DNA from 2 places in the Pediococcus sp. genome. Region 2 is predicted to be linked to the other one. Evidence: predicted binding sites of a transcription regulator. Region 2 holds the regulator's gene; the other holds the start of a gene.

Region 1 (7,755 bases), on a different contig from region 2:
CGTTTTTGTGCAATTGATAGTGGAGACTCATCGCGAAAAGTAGTAGATTATATTGTAAACGCAATTAAGAAGTAGGAAGGTAGTTATGAACGAAACAAAAATAGATCAAGCAGTCGCAAAACGGCGAACGTTTGCCATTATTTCTCATCCGGATGCTGGTAAAACAACGATTACGGAACAATTATTGCTTTTTGGAGGAGTTGTTCGTGAAGCTGGAACCGTTAAAGCCCGAAAATCTGGTAATTATGCAAAGTCAGATTGGATGGAAATTGAAAAGAAACGTGGAATCTCAGTAACTAGTTCGGTTATGCAGTTTGATTACCAAGGAAAACGAATCAATATTCTGGATACGCCAGGACATGAGGATTTTTCCGAAGATACGTATCGAACTTTAATGGCCGTGGATTCCGCTGTCATGGTTATTGATTCTGCAAAGGGAATTGAGCCCCAAACCAAGAAGTTGTTCCAAATTTGTAAAATGAGGGGGATTCCCATTTTTACATTTATGAATAAACTGGATCGAGATGGCCGTGAGCCTTTAGATTTGGTTAATGAATTAGAAGAAGTGTTGGGAATTGATGCTTATCCAATGAACTGGCCAATTGGCATGGGTAAAGGACTACAAGGATTGTATGATCGCTATAACCAGCGAGTGGTTTTATATCGTAAAGATGCACAGGGTAATCAGTATTTGCCACTGGATGCGGAAGGTAAACTCTCAGATAAATATCCACTGACTGAAGATAGTGCTTATCAAGATGCTGAAGGCGATATGGAGCTACTTAGTGAAGCCGGCAATTCATTTGATGAGGCCAAAATTTTATCCGGAGATTTAACGCCTGTTTTCTTTGGTTCGGCGTTAGCTAATTTTGGGGTTAAAACTTTTTTGGACAGTTATTTGAAGTATGCGCCAGCTCCCGCAGCTCATGTGGATCAAGCTGAAGAAAAAATCGAACCAGATGATCCCGAGTTTTCAGGTTTCATTTTTAAAATTCAAGCCAACATGAACCCCAATCACCGGGATCGAATTGCTTTTGTCAGAATTTGTTCAGGGGAATTTGATCGGGGGATGGATGTGACCTTACATCGAACTGGAAAGGTGATTCGTCTTTCAAATTCAACCCAGTTTATGGCTGATGCACGGCATACAGTTGAAAAGGCGGTTGCTGGCGATATTGTCGGGCTATACGATACTGGAAATTTCCAAATTGGTGATACCATTTATTCAGGGAAACATGACGTGCAGTTTGAAAAATTACCACAATTTACACCAGAACTATTTGTGCATGTTGCTGCAAAAAATGTAATGAAGCAAAAATCTTTCCATAAAGGGATTCAACAGCTGGTTCAAGAAGGGGCTGTTCAGCTCTACACAAATTATAATACGGGTGATTATATTTTGGGTGCGGTTGGTCAACTTCAGTTTGAAGTTTTCCAATTCCGGATGTTAAACGAATACCATTCAGAAGTTGTTATGGAACCAATGGGCAAGAAAATTGCTCGCTGGATCGATCCGGAACAACTGGACGAGCGGATGTCTTCTTCACGGAATCTTTTGGTAAAGGACCGTATGGATCAGCCATTGTTCTTATTTGAAAATGAATTTGCAGAACGTTGGTTTAAAGGTAAGTATCCAAAAATTAAGTTAACCGCTAAGCTGTAATTTAAGTTGTTTTATAAGGGCAAATCCAATTTATAACTTGGAATTTGCCCTTTTTTGCGATTCGTTTTTGGTAATTGGAATTTAAAGTTATCTAAAAATCTCTTAAAATACATGGTAAAGGTCTATTAAAAATACCGTTTTTCAGTTATACTTATTTAGTTTATGAACGGCTTTAAAGTTCAAATATCACTGTTGATGTGTAATGGAGGTTCAACTATGAGTCAAGCGTGGCATAAGATCCGTCGGGGATTAAATACTCGGTTTGGATTTTTCTTGTTCGCCGTTATTCTATTTTGTATAAAATCCTATATGGCCTACCAAATGAAATTCAGTTTAGGTGTTCAAGGGCATATGCAAGAACTAATTTTGGCGATTTCGCCAATTGCGACGGCTTTGTTTCTTTTTGGGATTGGTTTATATTTTCGGGGACGCTGGGCTTATTGGTGGATGATTTTAATGGACGCTATCTTATCCACGTGGTTGTTCGCAAATATTTTGTATTACCGAGAATTCTCAGACTTTATTACGTTCAATTTAATCAAGGGATCCGGATCGACATCTGATAACCTTGGTAAAAGTTTAATGGGCATCATGCGTGGAACCGATTTTTTGGTTTTTGTGGATGTGATTTTCCTAATTTTGTTATTACTCGTGCGGTTTATCAAAATTGATACGACCCGGTTCAAATTTCGTTATGCCTTGGCCACCACCGTTTTATCAATTGGTGTGTTTGGCGTAAATTTGGGCATGGCCTATAGTAATCGTTCAGGGTTGTTAACCAGAACATTCGATAATAACTATATTGTGAAGTATCTAGGTTTACAGACATATACGGCGTATGATGCGATCAAAACGTACCAGTACAGTGAACAAAAGTCGAAGGCCTCAGATGATCAACTAAAACCGATTGAGAAGTTCTTGAAAAAACATCATGTATCTTCAAACATCCAGTACAAGGGTGTGGCAAAGGGAAAAAATGTTTTTGTCATCCATCTAGAAAGTTTGCAACAATTTGTTATTGATAAGAAATGGGATGGCCAAGAAATTACGCCTAACTTGAACAAACTGTATCATGAAAAAGATACGTTGAGTTTTGATAACTTCTTTAATCAGGTTGGCCAAGGGAAAACGTCCGATGCTGAAATGATGCTTGAAAACTCTTTGTTTGGGTTGGCAGAGGGTTCCGCCATGGTTATGGATGGAACTAGCAATACTTTTCAAAGTATGCCGGCTATTTTAGATCAAAATGGCTATTCGACCGCTTCGTTCCATGGGGACGTGCCGAGTTTCTGGAACCGAGATAATGCTTATAAATCATTTGGTTATCAATATTTCTTTAGTAAAGAGTATTACAAGATCAAACCAGGATATGTCAGTGGTTACGGTATGAAAGATAAGATTTTCTTGAAGGATGCCATGAAGTACGTGGAACAACTTCCGCAACCGTTCTATGCAAAATTAATTACCGTTTCAAACCATTATCCATATTTGATTTCTAAAAAAGATGCATCAATTAAAGAATGGGATACTGGGGATCCAACGGTCGATCCGTATGTTCAGACTGCGCATTATTTGGACCAATCAATTGGTGAATTGATCAGCTATTTGAAGAAGTCTGGTTTAATGAAGAACAGTATGCTGGTCTTGTATGGTGATCATTACGGAATCTCAAACAACCACAAAGCAGCCATTGCTAAAATTCTTGGTTTAAAACAAATCGATAACTACAATTTGGCCATGTTCCAAAAGGTACCGTTCATGATTCATATGACCGGACTGAAGGGCGGTATTAACCATACTTATGGGGGCGAAATTGATGTAATGCCAACGTTAACAAATCTTTTGGGAATTAAAGACCCAGGGGCCATTCAATTTGGGCAAGATTTGTTGTCGAAGGATCGCAATCAAATTGTTGCCTTCCGTGATGGGGACTTTGTTTCACCGAAGTATACTAAGTATGGCAATGACTTGTACTTTACAAAGATGGGACAACAAATCACAGATAAAACTGCAACTGAAAAGAAAGAAGTTGCCAAGATTCAAACTTATGTCAATAAAGAATTATCCTTATCTGATTCGGTTATCAACGGTGATTTACTCCGATTCTCTAAGCATTCTTGGTTTAAGACGGTTGATAAAACTAAGTATAATTACAAGAAATCAGCTGGTCTTAAGGAATTGAGTAAAGCACAGGAAAAAGAGCCAACAAGTTTACTGAAGAAAAATAAAGGTAAATCAACCTTAGATCTTTATAAAACAGATGCACCAGAACTGGAGTCTGAAGATTCAAGTAGCAGTAGCTCTTCATCTTCATCTTCATCTTCATCAGCATCATCCTCTTCTTCATCTAAATAACGTTATGTATAAGAAACTCATGGTTAAACGATTAATTTCGTTCAACCATGAGTTTTTTTGTAAATTAAGCTTTTTTGGTAGATGCAGCCTTGGTGTCAGCCACATTTTCAACGGTTAGTTCAATGTTGCCATCAGCAATCTTAGCTACAAGATTTTTTGCATCTGGATGGTCCAAATAATAATCAGCAATTCGATCTTCAATCTGTTCTTGAATTACTCGACGAAGTGGACGAGCACCCATCTTTGGATTGTAACCTAACTCAACTAATTTCTCTTCAACTGGTTCTGTCACATGCACATGTAAGCCTTGAACAGCTAACATCTGATTGACATTGCCAATCATTAAGTCAACAATTTTCATTAAGTTTTCCTTGGTGAGTGAATTAAATTCAACAATATCGTCAAAACGATTCAAGAATTCAGGTTTGAAGTAATTACCTAACTTATCCAAAACTGAGTGGGTTGTGCCTTTTGCTGCAGCACCAAAGCCAACGTCAGCTTCAACGTCACCGGTTCCGGCGTTAGAGGTCATGATAATAATTGTATCCTTGAAACTAACAGTCCGGCCTTGAGAATCCGTCAAACGACCATCATCTAGAATTTGAAGGAACATATGCATGACATCTGGATGAGCCTTTTCAATTTCATCAAGCAAGATCAAACTATATGGGTAACGACGAACTTGCTCAGTCAACTGACCGGCTTCTTCATAACCAACATAGCCAGGAGGCGAACCGATCAATTTAGAAATTGAATGTGGCTCCATGTATTCACTCATATCAAAACGAATCATTGAATCCTCTGAACCAAATAGTTCGTTTGCTAATTGCTTAGCTAATTCAGTTTTACCAACCCCAGTGGGGCCAACAAAGAGGAAGGAACCAATTGGTCGGCCAGTACCATTCAAACCGATTCGGTTTCGACGAATGGCGCGAGCAATTTTTTCAACGGCTTCATTTTGACCAATAACCTTAGCACGTAAATCTTCACCAAGATTTTGTAGTTGTTCCTGTTCACGTTTTTGTAACTCGCCAACCGGAATATCCGTTTTTTCTTCGATGATCTGTTCCATATCTTTATCAGTCACTGTTGGAATTTCACTCTGGTTAGTTGCGCCAGACTTAGTTTTTTCTAGTTTATTAACTTGGTCACGATAATAAGCGGCCTTTTCATAATCTTCGGCCTTTAAGGCGTCTTGTTTGTATTTTTCAGCATTGTCAATCTTTTGCTGAATGGTAGTTGGATCTACGGTATTAATCGTGAGGTTCTTTTTAGATCCCGCTTCATCAAGCAAGTCGATTGCCTTATCTGGTAGGAAGCGATCTTGAATATAGCGCTTAGAAAGCTTTGCTGCAGCCTTGATCGCGTCATCTGTGTAATGTACATGGTGGTAATCTTCGTATTTCTTTTGAATTCCCTGTAAGATACGAATTGATTCTTCCACACTAGGTTCGTCAACCTGAACTGGTTGAAGGCGACGTGCTAAAGCAGCATCTTTTTCAATATCCCGGTACTCATTTAAAGTAGTGGCACCAACGAGTTGAAAATCACCTCGTGCCAATGCTGGCTTCAAAACGTTACCAGCATCCATACCACCTTCAGCATTCCCAGCACCAACAATTTCGTGAATTTCATCAATAAAGACGATCATGTCTTTATTATTTTCAACTTCTTTCATAAGTTGTTGCATGCGTTGCTCAAATTGACCACGAATTCCAGTACCTTGTACTAATGAAACGACATCCAAACGGACAATTTGTTTGTTGATTAATTTTTGAGGGACGTCACCAGCGACAATTCGTTCAGCTAAACCTTCCACAACGGCTGTTTTACCAACGCCGGCTTCACCAATTAAAGCGGGATTATTTTTAGTACGGCGATTTAAAATTTCAATAACCCTTGAAATTTCTGAATCACGCCCAATCACGGGGTCAATTTTTCCCTTTTTAGCCAGCTCAGTTAAATTCAGACCATATTGATCTAACAAACCACCTTTGCCATTACGTTGGTTACCACCGTTATTACCGGTAGGACCGCTTGGTTGAGTGGGGGGAACTTGCTGGTTTAATCCTTGTGGGTTTTCAACATTTCCGTTTTGCATTGCGCGGAAAATGTCATCTAAATTCCCAAATCCAAATGGGTCTTGTGCCATGTTTGCGGCACCTCCATTTCCTAAGTTATTTCCTTCTTGCTGTTTTAGAAGTTGATAGCAATTTTGACAAAGATTAATCTGCATCCGTTGTCCATTGACATTGGTATACAAATGAATCGTTGCTTCGTTCTTATGACAATTTTGACATAACATTTTGCTGACTCCTTTCAAAGAATCAAGGTCAAAAATGTTTGACCAACTTTGACCATGACCATATTATAACGCGCCGAAAAAATTGTGCAAGCAATTTGTATCGAAAAATAACTATCTTCGAATCTACTTGTAAGGCGTTTTTGTAGGTTCAAAAACTAGTTTAGCACTTTGACATATAGAGTGCCAATATTTGAACTTTGTATCGTTTTCAGCTAAACTGAGTTTACTTTATAAAGGCAGGTGATCAAATGGCACGAGATTTTTCGAATTTATTGGAACAGCTCAGACAAGGAACAATTAAAGAATTAACGGTTGAACCAGATGAATTTTCAGAATTTCAACCTATCTATATGAAGTATGATCAGCGAAAACGCGTAATTGGATCGGCTCAACGAAATGGGAAAGTAGTTTATCACTTTGAAACTCATGAAAACGGTGAACATTAATTTCACTTTTATTCGTGAAAGGGCTTGTAAAAATTTCGAGAAATTGCTATCATCAATGGGAAAGGCTGATTAATTGTTAGTAAGATGAATGCTATGTTCGTTTTATAACTTAAAAAGAAAGCCCTTACTAAACTTATATTTTTAAAGGAGATCGATTTATAATGGAAACACGAGACTTTCATATTATTGCAGAAACAGGTATTCACGCACGTCCAGCTACTTTATTAGTACAGGCAGCAAGCAAATTTAACGCTGATGTTAAGTTAACTTACAAAGACAAATCAGTTAACTTGAAGTCTATCATGGGTGTTATGTCATTAGGTGTTGGTCAAAACGCTGATGTGACCGTATCTGCTGATGGCGATGACGAAAAAGAAGCTATTGAAGCTCTTGCAGATACAATGAAAAAGGAAGGACTTTCTGACTAATGGCAAAACAATTGAAGGGAATTGCTGCCAGTGATGGCGTTGCAATTGCGAAAGCATATATGCTTGTCGACCCTGATCTGTCATTTGATAAGAAAACAATTGATAATCCAGATGCTGAGATTAAACGTCTTCAAGACGCTTTAGACGCATCTAAAGCAGAACTAGAGTTAATTAAGAGTAAAGCTGCTAAAAGCCTTGGTGAAGAAGAAGCCGAAGTTTTTGAGGCCCACATTACGATTCTCTCAGATCCAGAATTGATTGGTAATATTGAAGACAAGATCAAGAATGACAGCGTTAATGCTGAACAAGCATTAAAAGATGTCACTGATGGTTTTATTGAAACTTTTGAAGCAATGACTGATAATCAGTACATGCAAGAACGTGCCGGAGACATTCGTGACGTGACAAAGCGTGTCTTGAGTCATTTATTAGGGGTTGAATTACCTAACCCAGCTTTGATTGATTCAGAAGTTGTAGTCGTCGCTCATGATTTAACACCAAGTGATACTGCTCAGTTGGATCGTAAGTTTGTTAAGGGATTCATTACAGATATTGGTG
Region 2 (7,755 bases):
GAAGATCAGGGATTTGCAAAAGCTTTATTGAAATTAAATATTGAAGAAGGAGCGTGAAGATATGGGGAAAAAACGCATATATGAATTAGCTAAGGAAATTAATGTATCTAGTAAGGATATTATTGCCAAAGCTAAAGCGTCTGGTTTTGATGTTAAAAACCACATGTCTACCCTTGGAGAGAATGAAGAACGCCAAATTCGACAATCATTCGCTACAAAAAATAACCAAAAATCTGAAACACCAAAGAAGAAGCCAACTATGTATCGGTCAGCAAAAACTGGTAAAACAGTCGTTGAACGTGCATCTGGCCACAAACAGGAGACTAGTGTGCAACATAAAACTACTCAGACATCACAAAGACCTCAAGAAACAAAATCTGTAAATAATAACCATAAGACGACTGAACAAACACACAATCGTCCGGCTAGTCAAACAGGTTCTAATCGCCCGCAACACCAAAATCAGAGTGCTAATAACGGCTCACATAGCCAAAATCGCTCTAGTCAACAAAATCAATCGCGGACTAACTCAAGAAATAATCAAAATAGTACTCAGAATCGTAATTCACAACAACGGTCCACGCAGAGCAATTCTTCAAATGCGGGGAATCGTTCATCAAATAATAATAATCGATCAAATACAAACAACCGGTCAAATAGTAATTCGCAGGGTTCTTCAACTTCAAGAGATAGTCGTCGTGGAAATTCACAGGGGAATCGCAATTCAAGTTTTGGCCGTAATAATAACCGTTATAATAACCGTGGTCGATACAATAAGAAGAGTAAGAAGAATGGTCGTTTACGTCAAGTAGATAACAAACCAGCACCAACAAGAAAAAATAAGCCATTACCAGAAGTTTTTGAATACAACGATGGAACGAACGTAGCCGAAATTGCTAAAAAAATTCATCGTGAGCCAGCAGAAATCATCAAGAAGTTATTTATGCTTGGCGTGATGGTTAATCAAAATCAAACCCTTAATAAGGATACGATTGAAATTTTAGCCGCAGATTACGGAATCAAGGCTGAGAAAAAAGAAGTTGTTAATGTTTCTGATATTGACAAGATGTTTGAAGAAGAAGCTGAAAATACTGACCACCTTGAAAGCCGTCCTCCCGTTGTTACAATTATGGGACACGTTGATCATGGTAAGACAACTTTGCTGGATAAGTTACGTCATAGTCATATTACTGCTGGTGAAGCTGGCGGGATTACTCAGGCTATTGGTGCCTATCAGTTGAAGCATGATGGTAAGTTGATTACCTTCTTGGATACACCAGGACATGCTGCATTCACTGAAATGCGTGCTCGTGGTGCTGATATCACAGATATTACCATTTTAGTCGTGGCAGCCGATGATGGTGTTATGCCACAAACTATTGAAGCTATCAATCATGCGAAGGCTGCCAATGTACCCATTATTGTCGCTGTTAACAAAATTGATAAACCTGGTGCTAATCCAAAACACGTTATGGAACAGTTGACTGAATATGGATTGGTTTCTGAAGACTGGGGTGGTGATACGATTTTCGTTGAAATTTCGGCTAAATTTGGTAAGAATTTGGACGAATTACTAGACATGATCTTACTTCAAGCCGAAGTTATGGAATTGAAAGCAAATCCAGAACAAAATGGAGCTGGCTCTGTAATTGAAGCCAGTCTTGATCCTGGTAAGGGTTCAATCGCAACTGTTTTAGTTCAGCAAGGAACTATGCGTGTTGGTGATCCAATTGTGGTTGGTAGTACCTTTGGTCGCGTTCGAACAATGACAAATGAATTAGGCCGTCGTGTAAAAGAAGCTACGCCATCAACCCCAGTTGAAATTACAGGTTTGAATGATGTCCCTGAAGCTGGTGACCGTTTTGTGATCTTTGATGATGAAAAATCGGCTCGTGCAGCTGGTGAAGAACGTGCCAAAGAATCATTGATGGAAGAACGCCGTGCAAATAATCATGTCACTTTGGATAACTTGTTTGATTCTCTTAAAGAAGGAGAAATGAAGGAAGTTGACCTTATCATTAAGGCTGATGTTCAGGGTTCGGTTGAAGCTCTGTCTGGCAGTCTAAAGAAGATCGATGTCAAAGGCGTCCGGGTAAACATTATTCATACCGCTGTTGGTGCAATTAATGAAAGTGATGTGGCGTTAGCTGAAGCCAGCAATGCCATTATCATTGGTTTCAATGTTCGTCCAACTAATCAGGCTAAGCAGTTGGCGGATTCTTCAAATGTGGATATCCGTTTACATCGAGTTATCTACAACGCAATTGACGAAGTAGAATCCGCTATGAAAGGGATGCTTGAACCAACTTACAAGGAAGTCATTACTGGGCAAGTTGAAGTTCGTCAGATCTATAAAGTTTCCCATGTTGGAACTGTTGTTGGTGGTTATGTGACGGAGGGCTATATTCAAAAGGATAGTGGCGTTCGTTTAATCCGGGACAGTGTTGTAATTTACGAAGGTAAATTAGCCAGCTTGAAACGATTTAAAGATGATGCTAAACAAGTCAAACAAGGCTTTGAATTAGGTCTTACAATTGATGGCTATAATGATATTAAAGTTGATGATGTCATCGAAGCCTATATCATGAAAGAGGTTCCTGTAGAATAGGAGGATCCACATGGCAAGATTATATCGAGCTGATCGTCTTGGTCAGGAAATAGAGAAAGAAATTAGTGATATTATTCGTAAACGTGTTCGTGATCCACGCGTGCAGGGTATCACCATCACTGGTGTTAATGTGACTGGTGATCTTCAGCAAGCAACTGTTTACTATAGTATTTTGTCAGATAAGGCTTCCGATGGTGAAAGAGTTGCTACCGGTTTACAAAAAGCTAAAGGCCTGATTCGCAGCGAATTGGGTTCTCGTCTGTCAATTTATAAAACTCCTGAATTAATTTTTGAACGTGATGCCTCAGTTCAATATGGCGATCGTATTGATAAGTTGATCAATAAACTTAATTCAGAAGATTAATCGATTTCGTTTATAAATACGCAAAAGAATGGTCTGGAATTTAATGGCCATTCTTTTTTTGATGCCAAAATTCAAAGGAAACGGCGAAGCTATGCTATAATTTAAAGCAGTAAAAAATGGAGGTCGTTTTATATGGATGGCATAATTCCTTTGTATAAACCGCGGGGCATGACAAGTTTTGATTGTGTCGCCAAAATTCGCGGTATTCTTCATCAAAAAAAAGTTGGCCATAGTGGTACATTAGATCCTAATGTAGACGGGGTTTTGCCAATCTGTGTGGGAAAAGCCACTAAAGTCGTAAACTACCTAATGGCATCAGGTAAGGTTTACGAAGGGGCTGTAACTTTTGGTTTTTCTACAACTACTGAAGATTTAGATGGTGAAGTTATCAAGAAACGAATTCTTAGTCAGGCTTTTTCTGATACTGAAATTGATATGGCTATGCTTCGGTTAACTGGTGAGATTACTCAAATACCACCAATTTATTCTGCAATTAAAGTTAATGGCAAGAAGTTATATGAATATGCACGCCAGGGTATTGAAGTTGAACGACCAAAACGTCAAATAACAGTTCATACGTTTGAACGACAAGCCCGGTCCGTTTTCGATAAGATCAATGGTACCCAAACTGTTAATTTCAAAGTTGTGTGCAGTAAAGGGACTTACGTTCGGACGCTGGCGGTGGATCTGGGTGAGATTTTAGGTGTGCCGGCAGTTATGTCAAAATTAACTAGGCTAAGTAGTGGCGGGTTTAAATTAGATGAAACGGTGACTTTTGCTCAGTTGGAGTCGGCTGTTGAAACTAATACGATCGATACTTTGATTCGGCCCCTTGATCATGCGTTAAAAAATTATCCGCATTTTGAACTGAATGCCGATCTTTGGCGGAGAGTTCAAAACGGTGCTATTTTACAGAGAAGTAATTTTGATCAGCCGAAAAATGCAGCCCCTGTATTGGCATTGACTTTTCACGATCGGGTCCAAGCACTATACCAATATGATGAAAAACGGGTAGCTTATCGGCCGATGACCATGTTATTAACCAACTAACTAAGAGAGTTTTGAGAACGTGATATTTAGAATTATTGGGAGGATTTTATGAGAATTATTTATTTACATCATCCATATGAGACTCAAGAAATTCCTCATGGAGATGTTGTTTTGGCAATGGGATTTTTTGGTGGCGTTCATCTTGGCCATCAGGCAGTTATCAAGTGTGCTCGCAAGGAAGCCGATCAAAGAAAATTACCGCTTGCAGCAATGACTTTTGACCATCACCCGTCTGTTGTTTTTCCGAAACCGGGTCTAAATGGTTTACATTATTTGACCTCAGTTAAACGAAAAGCTGAGTTAATGACTAGTTTGGGTGTTGATTTTTTATATGTGGTCAGTTTCACATCCACTTTTGCGCATTTAACTCCTCAAGAATTTGTGGATCAATATATGGTTAATCTGCATGCAAAAGCAATCGTTGCAGGTTTTGACTATACTTATGGGCCACGTGAAATTGCGGATATGACTCATTTACCAAGTTATTCCAAAGATCGTTTTGATATCGTGACAGTAAACGAATTTTTATTAGACGGTCAAAAAGTTAGTTCAACCAAAATTCGTGATGATTTAAAGAAAAGTGATGTGGATCATGCCAACAAGTTCTTAGGATATGTTTACCAAACTAGTGGATTAGTAGTTCATGGTGAAGCTCGGGGACGAACACTTGGATTTCCTACGGCAAATGTATTGTCAGATCCATGGGTACGAATTCCGGGGATTGGAATTTATGCTGTTCGGATCAAAATTGGCACAAAATGGTGGCCAGCGATGGCTTCTGTTGGCCGTAATGTCACGTTTGGAGAAAATCGTCCGATCACGTTAGAAATCAATATTTTTGATTTTGATCAGGAAATATATGGTGAAGTAGTTTCCGTAGAATGGTATCACTATGTGCGTGGTGAAATAAAGTTTGCGAATGCTGACAAATTAATTGAACAATTAAAGGCCGATGAAAAAAACATCCGGCAATATTTTGCGAATTTAAATAATGGAAAATCAAATTAATGTAGATGCATTTTTCAGTTAATACCTTGCCATTGAAATCTGATTTAAATCAGAACGTAAAGTATCAAAAAATGCTGTAGCACCTTGGACGAAATCTCTTAATACAAGCAAAAAAGTAGGCTTTTAAAAAAAGAATAGTACAAATATCAAAAAATGTTTGACTAATGTTGACATTTGAAAGAACATTTGTTATCTTTAATAGTGTCTTAGCACTCCAATGTGCTAAGTGCTAAAAGAGGTGATGGTTTTGCTGACAGATAGGGAGTTATTGATTTTACAAGCAATCGTTCAGATCTATACGAGTGATGGTCAGCCAGTAGGTTCAAAAGCTTTAGTTAGCCAATTACCGATGCATGTGAGTTCGGCAACAATTCGTAATGAGATGGCGACGCTGGAAGAAATTGGGTTGCTTAAGAAAACTCACTCTTCGTCCGGTCGAATTCCTTCGATCCAAGGCTATCGCTATTATGTTGACCATTTGTTGAAACCTGATAAAGTTCAATCGAGTGATTTGCGACAGATACGTTCTTCGTTTAATCATCAGTTTCAAGAAATTGATGATATCGTTGCCGAATCGGCGGATATGCTTTCTAAGTTAACTAGCTACACTGCCTTTACAGTAAAGCCTGAATTGAAAGATGCAAAGCTTGAAGGGTTCAGATTGGTTCCATTAGGAAATCATCGTGTTATGGCCATTTTGGTAACTGACAATGGTGACGTTCAGAATAGAACTTTTAAGGTGCCTTCAAACGTTGATCCTGAAGCTTTAGAAGCAGTTATTCGGATCATTAATGATGAATTAGTTGGTTTAACGTTGTCAGAAGTTTTCAAAAGATTAGCAACGGATATTCCGAATCAAATCGGAAAGTACATTGAAACGCCAGAGGGTTTCTTGGATGTTTTCGAAGATGTTTTGAAAAAATCAGCAACTGAACGATTCTTTGTTGGTGGGCAGCTAAATTTACTGGATTTTTCCAAACAGCATGATTTGGGTGCAATTCGATCTTTATATAGTTTGATGAACCATTCGACGGATCTTGCCAGCGTTTTGGGTTCGCCAGATCAAAATATTAAGGTTCAAATCGGTAATGAAATTACTAATAATCTGTTAAAAAATTATAGTTTGATTACAGCAACTTACGATGTTGATCAACATGGTAAAGGTGTTATTGCAGTTTTGGGACCAACGAGTATGCCATATTCCAAAATGATTGGGTTGGTTGGTGCGTTCCGAACAGAGCTAGCAAGAAGATTGATAGATTATTACCACGATATTGATGATAGTTGAGAGGTGTGAACGTAGTGGCAGAAGACAAGAAGACTGAAAAGATCGATGAAACGGTCGAAAAACAAACAAAAGAAACAAAAAAAACTAAAGTTAAACCTGATAAAAAAGTAAAGGGCGAAAAAAAGTCCAAGAAACAATCAAAAACGGCTACCCAGATTGAAGAGTTAAAAAAACAAATTACCGAATTGAATGGTAAAGTTGATGCTATAACTGATCAATACATTCGTGCTAAGGCTGAAACGGCCAATATTCAAAAACGAAATGAAAAAGAGCAGGCAAACTTGGTTAAGTATGACGGTCAACACTTAGCCAAAGACATTTTACCAGTGATTGATAATCTTGAGCGTGCTTTGGCGATTGAGGTGTCTGACGAAAATGGAAAGCAACTGAAAAAGGGTATTCAGATGGTTTTTGATCACATGAATAAGGCCTTAAAAGACAATCATGTAACTGAGATTGAAGCAGTTGGTCAACCATTTGATCCACACATTCATCAAGCCGTTCAAACGGTGGCTGTTGAAGAAGGCGGCAAAGCTGATCAAGTAGTGAGTGTCCTGCAAAAGGGATACATGCTAAAAGATCGTGTTTTACGGCCTGCAATGGTTGTTGTGTCACAATAAATTAAAAAGAGGGATAATAAAATGGCAAGCAATAGAATTATTGGTATTGATTTAGGAACAACAAATTCCGCGGTTGCAGTCCTCGAAGGAGACAAACCAAAGATTATTACTAACCCAGAAGGTAGTCGAACAACACCTTCAGTGGTTTCATTTAAAAATGGCGAAACTCAGGTTGGAGAAGTAGCTAAACGACAAGCAATTACTAACCCGGATACAATCGTTTCCATCAAACGTCATATTGGTGAAAAGGGTTATACAGTTAGTGCTGGTGGCAAGTCTTATACACCACAAGAGATTTCAGCAATGATTTTGGAATATCTGAAACATTATGCTGAAGATTATCTTGGTGACACTGTTGAAAAAGCAGTTATCACTGTACCGGCTTATTTTGATGATTCACAACGACAAGCAACTAAAGATGCGGGTAAAATTGCAGGTTTAGACGTTGAACGAATTATCAATGAACCTACGGCATCTGCTTTAGCATATGGACTCGACAAGCAAGATAAAGATGAAAAAGTCTTAGTTTATGATCTTGGTGGTGGTACTTTTGATGTTTCTATCCTTGAATTAGGGGATGGTGTTTTCCAAGTACTTTCTACAAATGGTGATACACATCTTGGTGGTGACGATTTTGATCAAAAGATCATTGATTGGTTAGTTGATGACTTTAAGAAAGAAAACGGTGTTGACCTTTCTCAAGACAAGATGGCTTTACAACGTTTGAAGGATGCTGCTGAAAAGGCTAAGAAGGACCTTTCTGGTGTAACTGAAGCCCAAATCAGTTTACCATTTATCTCGGCTGGAGCTAACGGTC

Evidence for each region. The regulator HrcA, encoded in region 2, represses chaperone genes, less so after heat shock. The targets are predictions, from matches to a motif close to TTAGCACTCNNNNNNNNNGAGTGCTAA.
Region 1: DD627_RS02030 (ATP-dependent Clp protease ATP-binding subunit) is a predicted target of HrcA. The motif match lies at 6,484-6,510, and genes of this name have one in related genera.

Annotation. Positions count from the first base shown of each region.
Region 1 is NZ_DOEM01000007.1:5,646-13,400, reverse strand. Features, by position in the region: gene DD627_RS02045 (CDP-glycerol glycerophosphotransferase family protein) at 1-75, shown strand, start outside; gene DD627_RS02040 (peptide chain release factor 3) at 86-1,663, shown strand; gene DD627_RS02035 (LTA synthase family protein) at 1,880-4,018, shown strand; gene DD627_RS02030 (ATP-dependent Clp protease ATP-binding subunit) at 4,083-6,323, opposite strand; gene ykzS (protein YkzS) at 6,572-6,769, shown strand; gene DD627_RS02020 (phosphocarrier protein HPr) at 6,931-7,197, shown strand; gene ptsP (phosphoenolpyruvate--protein phosphotransferase) at 7,197-7,755, shown strand, end outside.
Region 2 is NZ_DOEM01000002.1:14,979-22,733, forward strand. Features, by position in the region: gene DD627_RS01215 (L7Ae/L30e/S12e/Gadd45 family ribosomal protein) at 1-57, shown strand, start outside; gene infB (translation initiation factor IF-2) at 62-2,608, shown strand; gene rbfA (30S ribosome-binding factor RbfA) at 2,619-2,972, shown strand; gene truB (tRNA pseudouridine(55) synthase TruB) at 3,105-4,022, shown strand; gene ribF (riboflavin biosynthesis protein RibF) at 4,071-5,030, shown strand; gene hrcA (heat-inducible transcriptional repressor HrcA) at 5,278-6,318, shown strand; gene grpE (nucleotide exchange factor GrpE) at 6,333-6,938, shown strand; gene dnaK (molecular chaperone DnaK) at 6,960-7,755, shown strand, end outside.